DNA from 2 places in the Paenibacillus sp. GM2FR genome. Region 1 is predicted to be linked to the other one. Evidence: riboswitches for the same ligand, from Rfam matches in the RefSeq annotation. Region 1 holds a riboswitch; the other holds the start of a gene.
The links. A riboswitch is a leader RNA that binds a small molecule or an ion and turns the genes downstream of it on or off. The one in region 1 is predicted to bind cyclic di-AMP.
Positions count from the first base shown of each region.

Region 2: linked by a shared signal. The riboswitch ahead of PAEVO_RS33305 (3D domain-containing protein) and the one ahead of PAEVO_RS07950 (universal stress protein) in region 1 are both predicted to bind cyclic di-AMP.

Region 1 covers NZ_MKZM01000008.1:1,750,841-1,758,851, reverse strand. Annotated here, with positions in the region: gene PAEVO_RS07965 (cupin domain-containing protein) at 745-1,299, opposite strand; gene PAEVO_RS07960 (DUF421 domain-containing protein) at 1,538-2,152, shown strand; gene PAEVO_RS07955 (TrkH family potassium uptake protein) at 2,220-3,617, opposite strand; gene PAEVO_RS07950 (universal stress protein) at 3,705-4,352, opposite strand; cyclic di-AMP (ydaO/yuaA leader) riboswitch at 4,485-4,636, opposite strand; gene PAEVO_RS07945 (TrkH family potassium uptake protein) at 4,817-6,181, shown strand; partial or broken gene PAEVO_RS07940 (cation:proton antiporter) at 6,358-7,356, opposite strand; gene PAEVO_RS07935 (FAD-dependent oxidoreductase) at 7,542-8,011, shown strand, end outside.
Region 2 covers NZ_MKZM01000015.1:46,267-54,277, forward strand. Annotated here, with positions in the region: gene yabG (sporulation peptidase YabG) at 199-1,101, opposite strand; gene rsmA (16S rRNA (adenine(1518)-N(6)/adenine(1519)-N(6))-dimethyltransferase RsmA) at 1,215-2,099, opposite strand; gene rnmV (ribonuclease M5) at 2,096-2,647, opposite strand; gene PAEVO_RS33305 (3D domain-containing protein) at 2,834-4,021, opposite strand; cyclic di-AMP (ydaO/yuaA leader) riboswitch at 4,292-4,506, opposite strand; gene PAEVO_RS33310 (TatD family hydrolase) at 4,712-5,479, opposite strand; gene PAEVO_RS33315 (HD domain-containing protein) at 5,573-6,862, opposite strand; gene PAEVO_RS33320 (AbrB/MazE/SpoVT family DNA-binding domain-containing protein) at 7,186-7,440, shown strand; gene rsmI (16S rRNA (cytidine(1402)-2'-O)-methyltransferase) at 7,705-8,011, opposite strand, start outside.

The sequences.
Region 1 (8,011 bases):
GAAAACAATGATATATATCGTCACGAATGATAACAGTTTAATGTCATTAGACACCATACGATAAATCCGCACAAGCCAACTCCAAAAGTAAGAGAAAAACAAATATACTTCACAAAATAACCGTTTCGTGAAGTATTAAATTAATGTTATAATTTGGACGAAGAGGGGAGGGCGATGCGATTATGACAAAGCGCTGCATCGATGATTTGATAGATTCGTTTACGGTTGTAGTGAGGTCTTCTTGTATCTGTCTAATGACACAAAAGAGTCTATTTATTAGATAAGAAAGCTTGATTTATCAGGCTTTTTATTATTTTTGTAGCCATAATTGTGTCATTATAAAATGCACTAAAGTGGCCACATTGTAGGATTATGACATAAACTCGGCTACATTATAGGTGGCTTTGAAAAATATACATGTTCTTGTCCTATAATTTTCTGAATTCATATATTAAACAGATTATAATTCCATCAGCATTCCAGCATTGGATTCGATCCGTCTGCTGTCGTCTGAGGTTCAAAGCACAAGAAGGAAGTAGTTACCGCCCTTCGCGAAAGGCGCCTTTGACCTATCAGTATCATAATTTATTATTGTAAGTGTGCTTAGACAGCTCTATCAAAATTAAAGCATCGGGGAACTAAGACTTATTTATAATAATGTCTTAGTTCCCCGTTGTTTTTGCCGACTAACATCTCATGAGTTAAAACACAGTTTCAATCTATTAATAATTTCCACTACTTTCATTAGAAATGGTGATTTTCTTCCGCTGACATAGCAATTGATTTAGTTTCATGAACTGTACCATATGGATGTTCAGGCGGCGCATAAATAACGTAAATTTTTAGTGGTGTATTGCCAGTATTGATTACATTGTGCCATTTTCCTGCGGGTATCATAATGGCATAGTCATCAAATGCCATTTCTTGAAAATCTAATTTGTTTTTGCTATCACCCATTTGAACAAGCCCCTGACCCTCTTCAATACGTATGAATTGATCCGTTGTCGGATGAACTTCTAAACCGATATCATCTCCAACATTAATACTCATAAGAGTCACTTGTAATTTTTCTCCTGTCCATAAAGCTGTGCGATAAGTATTGTTTTGCTTAGCGGCTTGGTCGATGTTCACAACAAATGGTCTTCCTCCATAATCTCCTAATTTAACGGTTCTAAAATGAGGATTCCAGTGGTGATTGTTACAATGGTAATAATGAGGTCTTTGAATATATTTCCAATTGTTAAAATGCATAGGATTGTAATATTGATAATTGAAATACGAATTGCGGTACACCTTCATACCCCTCTCACTTGATTGTTTTTTTTATCCTATGCAGATGCCCATGTAGAAGTTCGCAATTGTAAGAGCTAAAGTCTAAGACAACGGAATCTTCGTTTCAACATAGGGGGGTAGATGAAAGTTCCAATTTTGTTATTTGAACTTGTTCCTTCAGCAGTTACAGTATATTTCAACAGAATAAACACTGCACAAAATGTAAAAAGTAAATGGTACATGAAGAGAAAGGACATATCTTCTTATGAATGAATTTTGGGATGAGCTTTGGAAATCGCTTGTATTAATTATATTCGGGATGCTCATGCTTCGTATATCCGGGAGAAAGTCCATTTCACAGATGACGATCCCTACGACGATTACGATGATTTCAATAGGTACCATCATTGTTCAACCAATTGCCAATGAAAGCATACTCCTAACCATCGTTGCTGCAATCGTGTTTATATCAGTGTTGATATTAGTTGAAATCTTACAAGTTCGCTGGAATCGTTTTGAAAAGTGGATTAAAGGACCGGCAATTGTTGTTATTGAAGGCGGCCAATTAGTGATCCATAATATGAAGAAACTGAGATTAACCGTGGATGCTCTGGAGATGAAATTACGGCAGCAAGGAATATCGAAGTTAAGTGATGTGAAGACGGCTACTATCGAACCAAACGGGCAACTTGGTTACGAATTGCATGATTCGGCAAAACCGGTAACCCTTTCGCAACTGGAAAACCTGTTATCAAAATATTTAAACGGTATAGTGAGTGGAAGTGATGCTTTAACCCCCAACCTTCAAAATCAAGAGACAGATTTATTTAATGAAATAAAAAAAGGAGATACCCACGTAACAAATAAAAGGCTTCAATAGCCCAAGCATTCATTGTAGTGATATAAGGAAGCCCCTCCAACTGGAGGGGCCTCCTTATATCACTTGTTTATCCAATCAAAATATGATCTTCCGCATAACCTATTTTAGATAAACGCTTTTTCTGAGCCAGCGCAAAAGCGAGCGTTAACGGACCCAAGCGTCCGGCAAACATCGTAACAATCACAATGACCTTACCGGGGGGAGATAGTTCACTCGTCAGCCCCATCGACAACCCGGTTGTACTGAATGCTGATGTGGCTTCAAACAGCACCTCCAGAAAATGTTCCTCCAGCATTCCCTCCGTGATCGTGAGCAGAAGGGAGACGCAAAGTACAACAACCAATGAACTCATGACAACAGCTAGGGCACGCATAACCGTTTCTTCGCCTATTTTGCGCTTGAATGCGTGAATTTGCCCACCGCCGCGAAACGTTTGGATCGTTGCCAAGATGAGTACAATCAGTGTATTGATTTTGATTCCACCTCCTGTACCTCCAGAGGCAGCTCCGATAAACATCAGAATAATCATAAGGAACTGGGAAGCGGCTAGCATACTGCTGATGTCAATTGTGTTGAATCCAGAACTTCGAGGTGTCGTACCTTGGAAGAAAGCGGCCAACACACGCTCGCCTCCGCTAAGCTGACCAAAGGTGGACGGATTCCAACTTTCCAACAATAGTATAGTTAGAAAACCGATTCCTGAGAGAATGCCTGTGCCCAGAAGAACAACCTTGGAGTGGAGAGACAGTCTCTTCCATGAACGTTTGCGGAATAGATCCACGACAACAATATAGCCGAGTCCGCCGATGATAAAGAGCATAACAATGGTAATATTAACGATTGGATCGCCGACAAAAGGTGAAAGACTGTCAGACCACAAAGCAAATCCCGCATTATTGAAGGCGGAAACGGAATGAAAAAGCGCATAATAGGCTGCCTGACCCCAACCCCATTCGTAATGCCATCGAATCGTAAGAATGACCGTAGCCAACGCCTCAAATGCGAACGCTATAAGCACCATATACAGCGATAGCTTGACTAAACCTTGAGCTGATGTCGAGTGGGTTGTTTGCTGAATGACAAGACGTTGCTTGAGACCTATTCTTTTCCCCAGTACTATGGCTACCATAACACCGAAAGTCATAAATCCGAGTCCGCCAATCTGGATCAAGATCATAATGATGACTTGCCCAAAGGTCGAATAAACACTCCCGGTATCTACAACCACAAGGCCATTCACACATATAGCCGAGGTGGCGGTAAACAAAGCATTCAATAAACCTACAGATTTTCCGTTTGTAGAAGATAGAGGGAGTGTAAGCAACAAGGTACCCGTCCAGATCAGCACAAAAAACACTACCATGATGAGCTGGGGAGGACTCATATTATTCTTCAACTTGTTTACGAATGAATCGATTTTGTAAAGGGCGGAGCGACGTCTGGTATGGTCATCGTTTTCGATCATGGTCATTCTCCGTAATAGGGATATTTATTTCGATGAGTATAAACTGTTTTCTCACATGTGTCACTCCCGTGTAATATTGATCATGCGCTATTTGGACTGGAAAGAAGAAGGGTCTAACACTTTTCCATTGCTTATCTTCAAATACCTGAATTCACTATTTGTCATTATTTTAAGTAAACCCGTATCGAAATCGGTATTCAATTCCTTGAAAAAAAGACCCTCAGCTACAGTTTCGCCTTCAGACTCCCCATTGCTGAGCCTATAATGTTCACCATTTCTGATAACCGTGACTCGTCTTCCCCGTTCATGGGTCTCGGTCATGTGATGTGCCATCCTCTGGACCGCCACAATGTGAAGATCCGTTTCACCTATCCGATTCAGTAGTTCATTAACGAAGGAACCCTGCGTAATTTCCTGCCATCGCGTTTGCCCGGATTGTCCGATGATTAATTGCGTAATATGATGATTTCTGGCTGTCTCCGCAATAATATCTGCAGCTTTACGATCTACGTTCGTTTTTGCGATAAATGTAGCGCCATATTCGTCGCATGTCGTTTGCCATGCGGCCATAAATTTTTCCTGTTCTTGATCAAGCACATCATCTCTTACAGGAATGACGCTCAATACGTACAGGGGGCATTGCAGAAGTTTAGCCAGTTCCCCCCCTCGGCGAATGAGACGTTCCCCATGGGGACCATAATAAACACAAACCATGATTTTTTCGTTATTTGCCATGAATAATTCTGCTCCTTTTCTTTTTCTAAATGTAGATACTCTGCAAACCATTCAGGAAAAAAGCCTGGGAGCAGAGTGTCTGCTTCCAGGCTTTGGACTGTTTAATATGTAACAAGTCAAAATGGTAAGAGGGTTCTCTCCCAAGGACGCTGACGAGGTTAGCTGCCGGATTCGGGTCTGAGAGTCCCCGTCCTTTCTGTTTAGAAAGAATTCACCCCTGAAGCCGTTAGTACGACCTCGATGGTTCCCCCGCTCCCCAAGAGGGGATTAAGCGATTATTAATTATGAAATTATCGTAATTCATATTATGCTAGTTTGTTCTAAATGTAAACCGAAATACAGCATAATAGCATTGCGAAAATTTGTTTTGCAGTAGCATCAATGCTTTGATAAGGTTAATACTACGCAGTAGTAGGCTGAACGGTTTCGTTTACTGAAAATTAGGACAAGAAGGAGGATATCTGATGTTTCGTAGCAAATCACAGCCCCAAATATCAATAAAGCAATTTCATTTAACATCTTCGCGTCTCATACTTTTAGGCTTTGCTCTCCCGATTGTATTAGGGGCTATCTTGTTGGCACTACCCATATCATCATCAACAGGCACCGGTGTCGGTTGGTTAAACGCATTATTCACTTCGACATCTGCAGTATGTGTTACAGGATTGGTTGTGCTGGATACCGGAACCGATTTCTCCCTCTTTGGCCAAATCGTCATCATGTGCTTGATTCAAGTTGGCGGCCTTGGATTCATGACATTTAGTGTGTTGATAGCCGTAGTCCTGGGTAAGAAAATCGGATTGAAAAACCGCCTTCTCATAAAAGAATCTACAAACTCTTTATCAACACAAGGTGTTGTGAAGTTGTCACTGGGTATTTTTCTCATTGCGTTTATAATTGAACTCATGGGAGCAGCCTTGTTAATCACTCGCTGGAAAGAGGAACTGGGTATGGGGCAAGCGGTATATTACGGTGTGTTTCATTCCATTTCATCTTTTAATAACGCTGGATTTAGTCTTTGGTCCGATAGTTTGAGCCGATACGTTGGTGATCCATTAGTCAATATCGTCATTACTCTGCTTTTTATTATAGGCGGCCTCGGATTTACTGTAGTTTTAGATGTGTGGAAGCATAGGCGGTGGACAAAGCTATCCCTGCATTCCAAGATTGTGTTATCAACTTCCGGCTTCCTTTGTCTCACGGGTTTTTTGGTTATATTCATCATCGAATTGTTCAACACCCATACGTTTGGCTCCTTAACGTGGGCAGAACGGATTTGGGCGGGCTATTTTCAAGGCGTAGTAACTCGTACCGCTGGGTTTAATACAATTAATATCGCTGAAATGATGACGGCTTCCCAGTTTTTTATGATCTTTTTAATGTTTATCGGCGCTTCCTCTGGTTCAACAGGAGGGGGGATAAAGACAAACACATTTGCAGTTCTTTTGTTCACTTTGATAAGTATTATAAGGGGCAAACAAGATGTTGAAATACTCAACAGGCGAATCCCTCAATCCATCATCCTTCGATCGTTAGCCGTCATGGTGATTTCAGTCGGGGTGGTTATTTTGGCTACTTTTGTCCTAACCATTAGTGAGCATAGTTTGCAGAAGGATTTTATGGAGGTTCTCTTTGAAGTGACTTCGGCTTTCGGAACAGTTGGTTTATCGATGGGATTAACACCAGAACTCTCACCCTTAGGAAAAGGGATCATTATTTTGACCATGTATATTGGCAGACTTGGACCCTTAACACTTGCATTCGCGTTGTCGCAGCGAATGTTCAAGCAAAAATACCGTTTGCCCGAAGAGAAGGTGCTCATAGGATAAAGCAGCTGACGTAGTACTTAGAAATAAAGTTTTAGGTAGTAGCAATGTACCTAAAGTGTGACGGCGTAAGGAGTATGAGGAAGTTTAGCCGGGTCATCGGCAAATTCCCCATATTTTTACGCTGTGTTTTTGGGTACTTAAAATATGACCGCGGCTTCTTTCTACAGTTTCTACTGCTATTCACTTACCTTCATTGATTTGCCGAGCCCTAATTTCTTAACCAGTGGTTTGATTGTGAGTCCTTGTACGAGCAGAGAGAAGAGGACGACGCTGAAGGTTAGCACAAGAATATCGTCACGGCCTTCGAAGGTCGTGGGCAAGCTTAAGGCAAGCGCGATGGATAAACTACCCTTTAATCCTCCCCAATTCAAAATCACTTTCCAGGAAGCGGGGAAGGATTTCAGGGATTTCATGCTGACATAAACGGCTAATGTTCTTCCGATCAGAACAATAAGAATCGAAGCACCAATAAGTGCCCATTTGTCCGTGAAGTCGATGTGCTTGATTTCAAGTCCGATCATTAGGAAAATCAACGAGTTTGCTACTAGGGTGATGACGTCCCAGAATGAATTGATGTTCATCTTCGTGGTTTCCGACATGCCGATACGAGCCCCGTAGCTGCCGAAGATTAAGCCACCTACGACTACTGCAATAACACCGGACACGTGAAAATGCTCGGCGATAAAATAACTTCCGAAAAACAGCAGCATTGAGAAAGCGATTTCGAGTGGATAGTCATCATAAAAGCGAATAAGCTGTGAGAAGAGGAATCCCAAAACAGCCCCAACTGCAATTCCCCCCAAACTAAACTTCAGGAAGAGCAATACACCACTGCCGATTCCTACCCACCCCATTTCCAAATAGGTAAGTAAGTATATGGAAGAGATCTGAAACAAGACAACGGCAATGCCGTCATTAAAAAGAGATTCACCTTCAATAATGGTCACAATTTTCTTGGGAACACCAAGGGACTTGAAGATGGATATGACACTGATCAGATCTGTTGCGCTCATAAGTGCGGCAAAAGTAAAAGCAACAGCTAACGGTAATCCCATCAATCCGTACATCGCCAAAGCGATGAGAAGGAAAGACAGCAACGTCCCGCCAAATGCCAAGGCGAGCACCGGCTTGCTCTGCTCACGAAGGTGTGAGAACGGAAGCTTTAAGGTTGCGTCTCAAGTTCTAGCATCGTCCACTCCCCTGGCATATGTACATTGCCTTAGATTAAACCTTGTCCTTCAAAAACATGCTAAGTTGCCGATAATGAATGGATATATCGTGTTCTTAGTAAGAATGTCACAAATCCACAGCATTCTCCATCTTAGTTTATGAAGACTAACAGCGAAGGAGGGTGTGGAGGATGAAACCTTTTGATGTGGCGATCATTGGCGGAGGCATTTCAGGAACGGTGGCCGCGATTGAATTGGCTCAGGCTGGCAAGTCTGTTGTCCTTTTCGAGAAGTCCAGCCAACTTGGCGGTCGGGCAATATCTGTCAAGAAGAAAGGGGCTAACTTCAATCTAGGTGGTCATGCCATAGTCAAGGGAGGGTCTGCGGAAGAAGTCTTTCAAGATTTAGGTGTAATAATTGAAGGAGGATCTCCTTCAGCAAATATATCAGTTCTTTGGAACAATAAGGTAACCCCTATGTTCAAATTTATATTCTCTCAAAACCTGAGTTGGTCAGGTAAGATGGAGTCGTTAAAGTTTTTTGCGAAGTTTGTAAGAATCGATGCCGATTCCGTGCCGACTATCAGTGTGCGGAGTTGGATCGAACAAGAACTTCACGATCCGATGGTTCGTCATATCGTTTATGCCATGCTTAGGGTAGG
Region 2 (8,011 bases), on a different contig from region 1:
ATTGTCAACGTATTTTTTTTGACCCTGTATTTCTCGTGTGCATTTGCTTTAATATGCGCTAAATTGACAAGCTTTATGTATTTTTTTTGACAACTTTCTTAAAGAATTGAAACAAAAAATAAAAAACCCCAGCTTGTGGGGTTCTTCTCGGGTCTTTCTCCAATGGCCGATACGCCACCTTCAGAACACAGTACGGACTTAACTAACCGAAGGCGTAACCTTCAACGTGGACAAATCCTGAAGCTTGGGCAGACCGATCCGGTAGCTGCCTCTCGTCTCGATTCCGCCCACGCCCTGGCTGCCGCTGATCGTATGATGAACGACATCATGGATGTTCACGGTATCCCTGACCGACGTATAGGCTGCCTTGGCGGCAACGTAGACGGGATCCAGCGCATGGATGAGGATTCGCCCTGGTGAGCTGGCAAAATTGGCTCCAGCCTGCAGCAGCGCTTCAAAATGCGATTGGCACGCCCCGGCTACAATGACCAGGGAATCCAGATTGCGCTCATATTGACGCGCTACCTGAATGGCCGTAACAAAGTTGTGTGAATTCTTATAGCTGTCCAGGCTATATAAATCGTATGGCTGTCGTCTCTTCAGAACTCCATCATGACCTGTAATTACAACGATATCAGGTCTTACCCGCGGAAGAAGACGATATAATGAATCGGCCATCCCCGACTCATTGATATAATGGCCTTCCGCTGGGACCCGAAGTTGATTGTACAAGGTCAAACTCTTTTTCAGGTATTGGGGATCTCCATCCAAATGCAGTACCTTGCCCGGCACGTCAAAATATCCTTTATCCGCAAGCTGTCCGCCTTCAATATTGCGCAGGCTCGCCAGTTGACGCTCGCCCTGCTCCTGTCTGTGCTTCTGCAGGCGGTCCAGCGACTCATTGGCTTTGATCTGTGCCTGCTTTGTTCGTTCGCTTAAGGTGGGATGCGGGACCGTGACCAGATCATCAGCGGGAGCATCGGCCAGTAACCGGAATTCCGTCCCTTTGATGACAATATTATTATTTTGCCGCATGCCTTCTACCCGGAACGTTACATCGCCGCCGTAGGATTTACGAACGACCAAGTCTCCCAAGTTCATCACAACATCACCCCTACCCTATGGTATGGGCCACTGTGACTATTGGTTCTTACGAAACATCAATTTATCGCGTTGAGACCTTCACGGGTCTTATGGGCTCTCTAATGGCTGTATTAACGTATATCCGCATTGTACAATATGTTGCTAAGCCGGGCATACTCTTCAATACTCAGGGTCTCACCGCGCCGTGAGGGCTCGATGCCCGCTTCCTGGAGCAATTGTTCCAGCCGTTCACGACCTTCTCCTGGAAAAAACCGGCTCTTCAGATTGTTGGCAATCGTCTTCCTCCGCTGTGCGAAAGAAGCCTGGACCACCTCGAAGAAGAACCCTTCGTCTTCTACGCTGACAGGAGGCTGTTCCCGGACCGCCAGGCGGATAACCGCCGAAGCGACATTCGGCTGCGGGATAAACACCGTGTGCGGCACAATACAGACCAGCTTAGGTTCACTGTAATATTGAACGGCAATACTAAGGCTGCCGTAATCCTTGCTTCCCGGTGCCGCTGCCATCCGCTCTGCCACTTCTTTCTGAATCATCACCACGATATTCTCCAGCGGCAGCTTTTCCTCCAGCAGCTTCATGAGAATCGGCGTCGTTACATAATACGGCAGATTGGCAACCACACTTACCTTCGATACGTCCGCGAAATCCTGACGGAACAGCTCATGAAGATCCACCTTCAGTACATCCCCATGATGCACCTTCACATTCTCATAGGGCTCCAGGACCTCCCTCAGGATGGGAATCAGGCGCTGATCAATTTCGACCGCGGTGACGGTTCCTGCCGTCTGTGCCAGCTTCTCGGTTAATGCACCGATACCAGGACCGATCTCAAGAGCTCCCTTATCTTCATCCAGTCCTGCAGCTTCCACAATTTTATACAGAATATTCTGATCAATGAGAAAGTTTTGACCCAGACTCTTCTTGAAGGAGAATCCATGCCGTGAGATGATCTCCTTCGTCCGTCTTGGTGTTGATATATCCTCGATCCGATTCATTGGCTTACGCCCCCTTCTTCCAGTTGTGCAAGTGCGGCCAGAAATTCTTCACGCGATATTTGAAACATGGCCAATCGTTTATGGAATTGCTTGCTGTTGCAATATCCGATCCCCAGCAGATTCCCCATCGCCATACGTCTTGCCGCCGCCTCCGGGTGAGCTGATAATCCAGCCTCCAGCATGTCCTCCAAGCTGATCAGGCTCTCTCCACCCTCAAAGGAGGTATGAACCCGCTCGAGCGCACGCCGTATCGCCTCTGGCGAGGCATTCTCCACGCCGATATCCCCTTTGCGGGTAGCATCTGCTTCCGGAATAAAGGCATGCTTGCAGCCAGGCACCCCCTGATCCACGATTTTGCGGATCCGCTCCCCTGCATGATCAGGATCCGTCAATATAATAACGCCTCTGCGCTCCTGGGCAAGCGCTATGCGTTTCAGGATTTGCTTGTTGATCGCTGAACCGCCCGTTTCGATCGTATCGGCGTCTACGGCCCGTTTAATGGCAACGGTATCGTCTCTGCCTTCCACAACAATCACTTCTTTAATCATGCGTTCGTTCTCTTCCTTCCCAAGCAAAGCAGGCCTGTACAACTTTAAGGTTCAACCAACTTAGCCTTAAATACTCCGTTCTTAACAAAACAAAAGAAGAGGAAATATTCCCTCTTCTTGATCATCATATATTATAAGCTAAATAGTATAGCATTAGAATGGCAATGTAAATTGGAATTCATGCGTCTAGTTCAATTCAGGTTTAACCGGACCGATCACGTAAACGGTGCGGCCGCTCTTCCGGCCGAAATTCATGGCCGATTTCAACGAATCGTAATAAACATCGATTTTGTTGCCTTTGATGGCACCGCCCGTATCTTCAGCACGCCGGAAGCCAATGCCTTCGATATAGACCCACCATCCGATTGGGATGATGTTAGGGTCAACGGCGATGGTGCGCCCTTCAGTAACGCGTGTGCCGGATGCAGTGCGCGTACCGATTCCTTGCTGCTCGGCGGAATACGCCGTCATCGACACGTTGTTCAATACCTTCTTGTATTTAAAATCAACGCCTGCGCGGGAGACTACATTGTTCTCCACAGCCTTGGCGGTCGTTACTTTTTTCGTGCCCGACAATTTAGCCGGTGTAGCTTTTACATCGGTGGCTGCCGCCTGAACGATAACAGGTTTCTCCACTTTTTTCGTGCCTATGGCAATGATTTTATCCTTCGTTCTGCGCTCAATCTCTTGGGAGACCTTCGTCTTGGAAACCAGCTTGCCATTGTGGTAGACCTTCTCGTAATGGTTCACCATGAGACCAGGCTCGCCCCGCTGAATGACGCGGTTATCGCCCTTTTCAAGCGATGGGTCGGCTGTCTTGATCACGCGGAATTCGCGGTCTTCCGTCTCCTTGACTTTTTGTTTCGTGACGCGAACGACATGGATATTCATATTGCTGGTCAGCTTCGTGTCTTGCGACGGTTGTACTATATCTTCACCCTGGATCGTAACGCCAGCCTCTTTGAGTACATGATCAACCGTATCCTGGGATGTAAATATGGTTTTGGTTGTGCTGCCTACCGTAACTTTGACTGGAATTGCCCGTTCAATGATAATTCGGTCTCCGTCCTGGATCGCGCCGTTCAGAGGCATCGAAATCTGATCCTGGGGACTCAACGTGATCGCTTGCTCATCCAGCAATTCCTGCAGCAACGATCCACGTGTTTCCACCGTAGTGACCCGGCCGTCGACGACAAGCTGAACCTCCTTGCCTGCCTGATCATGTACAACCAACGATATGAGAAGTGATACCGTAACGGCACCCATGGCGCCGAGCAACATCAGTTGACGCAAATTGTCATGCTTCCATCTCAATGCGTAAGACATGCTGGATGATTGTGATTCATGGGTTTCTTCAGGTTGAAAAATGCCCACTATTCCATCCTCCTTCATAGTCCCGCCGTCTAGGTAAACGCATGAATGCATTTGACGTGACTATAGCAATTTTTCTCACAGGGCATCCTGCTATCTATCTACACCCTGCGTCAATTCCCGTCTTCCGTCCATCTGCCATCACCTCCTGTTTACCAAGAGTATGATGATCCCTTCTCCATTATTCAAAAATAAAAGAAAGCCATTGAAAGAGTACTAGAGGCTCTAACGTGGCTTCCTGATGAATGAAATCATGGAAATGGTATGCACGAGATTTCCCCTCTTATTTCGCTTACGGAGTTAGCTGTCGGGTTCGGACGTAAGAGAGACGCCCTATATCCGGATACCCGCTCATGGCGAGATCCTTCAAATTCACCCCAAAGACCCGAAAAAGAAATCAAATACAGCTTCGTGCATTCAGACCAGTATGCACTGCAGTATCGGTTCCCCCGTTCTCCAGAATTTCGGAGATTAAGCGAGACGGTTCATGAAATATTCGGCTGCGATCTGCACATCACAGCTTCTTATCACTGAAAAGATGATATCCTGTTTACATGCAGGTTGTAAAGCAACATTCAACCACATTTTCTCATGTAAAAGGTTAAAATATTGTAATATCAACGCCTTTTCTGATTAAAAAACTTTAATTAATCGCGATTGCTCTCTTTTTCATCGCTTTTGCTCTCGTTTTCGTTAAATGCCAAATCGTTCCAGCGCATTTTTGGTGGTAATTTGGGCCAATTCCTCATAGGACAACCCTCGAATTTCGGCTGCGGCCTCCGCCACCAATTTTACATATGCGGTCTCATTTCGTTTTCCGCGGAAGGGATGGGGGGTCAGGTAAGGCGCGTCCGTTTCGATCAATAATCGATCAAGCGGAACCTGTGCCAAAACCTCTTTGGGCTGCTTCGCATTCTTGAACGTAATCGGCCCGCCAAATGAGATATGGAATCCCATATCCAAGCACATTTTGGCCGTTTCCCAGCTTCCGGAGAAGGAATGCATGACACCGCCGACTTCGGAGGCTTTTTCCTCCCGCAAAATGTTAACGATATCTTCATGCGCATCCCGATTATGAATGACAATGGGCATGTTCAACTCCCGGGCAAGTCCGATCTGACGTCGAAGCACACGGTGCTGGACTTCTTTCGGGGATGTATCCCAATAATAATCCAAACCGATCTCACCGATTGCCACCACTTTCTCATGACTGCATAAAGCAGCGATCCAATCGAGATCCTGATCCTCCATGGTAATCGCATCTACAGGATGCCAGCCCACCGCCGCGTAAATAAAATCATAAGTCTCTGCCAGCTTCATCGTGGTCGGGATCGTCTCCCGGTTAAATCCGATATTGATCATCCTGGTGACGCCGGCTTCAAGCGCCCGCTGGATAGCCGCTTCCCGGTCTTCGTCGAATTGGGGAGCGTCCATATGAGTGTGCGTGTCGAACAGCATTATATTCACACTCTCCTTCCTGTCGTTTCTGTGTCGTATATCTTCCATTAGTTGGGTAAATTACAAATGCACCAAGCGTTGTTTATTCCCACTAGGTTAATGTTGTTGTTTGAAAACACCGGCTATCTTCTCCGGCATTTGAGCCAACAGCGGACCCACCTTCTCCTCCGGATAATAAAGATGGTACCGTCCTTTATGAATGCCGCTGATCGAGCGTACAATATCGGATACCTCCGAGATTTCCTTCAGCTCATCATGCCGATCCAGAAGCAGAATCTGTTTTTCGTTAAGCGGCATATCGGAATGAACTTTATCATAAGGAAGATCGGTTGGAAAATCAATCTCCAGGTCATATTCCGGATGTAATCCCACGGTACGGAACGCTTGGCGTATCCCGTCGATCGTTTCCAGATCGATATTGTCGATTTCTACATATTTGTAGAGCTTTCGGTGCATGAAACGGCCGCATAATTCGCTAAGAAGCTTGTCTTCTTCCTCCGTCCATTGCAGAAAGGAGGTTTGAATCAGAGCTTCATCAAGACGCAGGTATTGATTCACGTCAATATGGCCTGCAAACAACGCAGGAAGCGGCTCTACCATGAACCGGAAAGCATACCCGCTGTCATGCAGTTCCTTTGCCCGGCGGAAGATTTGGCGCAGGATGATCTCGGAGCTTCGCGTGACGGGATGAAAATATACCTGCCAGTACATCTGATACCGTGACATCAGGTAATCCTCCACGGCGTGCATGCCTGATTCCTTTACAACGACCCGATCCCGGTATGGCCGCAGCATCCGCAAGATCCGGTCAATATCAATCGTTCCATAATTAACCCCCGTATAATACGCATCCCTTAGCAAATAATCCATCCGGTCTGCGTCCAGCGGACTAGTGACCAGGTTTATCACGATCGGTTTATCGTAGGTTTTGTTAATAACCGAAGCCACTTTCTCGGGGAAATCCGCTCCGAGCTCCCGCAGTACCTGATTGACGCAAGTATCCCCAAGCAGAATTCGACATGTCCAATCCTCGTGATTCATATGAAAGGCTTCTTCTATAGAATGGGAAAAAGGTCCATGCCCCACATCATGCAGCAGGGCCGCGCAGAGCGCAACCTGCCTTTCCTCGACTGGCCAATCGGAGTATCCCCTTCGTTCAAATTGAGAGATGATTCTTCTCGTAATTTCATAGACTCCCAGTGAATGGGAGAATCGGCTGTGTTCAGCCCCGTGAAAGGTCAGAAATGAGGTCCCAAGCTGCCTCACCCGGCGGAGCCGCTGGAATTCCGGGGTATCAATTAATCGCCATATGATATCGTCTTGCACATGAATATAATTGTGGACGGGATCCTTAAACACTTTTTCTTCCGAAATTGGTGAATGCATTCCATCTCAACTCCTTATCGTTTCGATTTGGGTATTAACCGATAAACACTTCTTTTGACATCTAATGTCGAACCATGTCGAATAAGGTAAAATTACGCTTTCCAAATCGACAAATCGAAAATCACAGTAAAAATTGGATCGATTATGGTAATTACGTTGCTATACAAGGGTTCTGTTCACTATACTTTCGTAAATAGGTTCCGATTTTTCAAAAATATAGGTTGACTGTTTTGGGAATCGTTGGTACTATAAATAACATAAAAACTAGAACTATGTCGAATTATGACTTTTTTAAATTATGGCGAGAGGGGCATTTATAAGTTATGATGAAATCAACAGGAATTGTAAGGAAAGTCGATGAGCTTGGACGGGTCGTCATTCCGATCGAGTTACGCCGTACGCTTGGAATTGGTGAGAAAGATGCATTGGAGATTTATGTAGACGGCGAACGCATCATGCTTAAGAAATATGAGCCTGCCTGCATCTTCTGTGGTAACGCTGAGAATGTCACTTACTTCAAAGGTAAAATTGTTTGCCATGAATGTATCTCGGAAATCCCTACACCTGTGACAAATTAAGATTTTTAGTATATAATAGCATTATTACATTTTGTTAATTCTAACCTTTTTCATATCTCCTTGGTGCCTTCCTCGGCTATGAACCCGGCCGCAGGAGGGTCTTTTTTTTGAGATTAAAGTGTATAAGTTTACAGCGAAGCGTAAGCAATTCTTTAATCGCATTTATATGTTTTGGGGTCCCCGCAAAGTAATTGGAATACGCATCGAAGCATAGGCCCCACTTTGTGGGGCTATTTTGTTATCCCCCTGCGCCAAGTTATTTTATTACGACTCCGTCAGGAGCGCGTTATATATATCCCGCTTCGATACACCGCGATCACCCGCGGTTTTTTTCATGGCATCCTTGCGGCTTAGTCCTTCCCGCTCATAATGTTCCACATGCTCCTCCAGCGAAAGCTCCTGCCACCAGGCATTTTTCTCTCTGAGCTCCTCTTCTGCACTGCCGGCTTCAACCACCAAACAATATTCTCCCAATGGCGGATGCTCCGCGAGCCAGTCCAGACATTCGGAGATGCTTCCACGCAAGAATTCCTCATAGCGCTTGGTCAGTTCACGAGCCAAGGTCACCTTC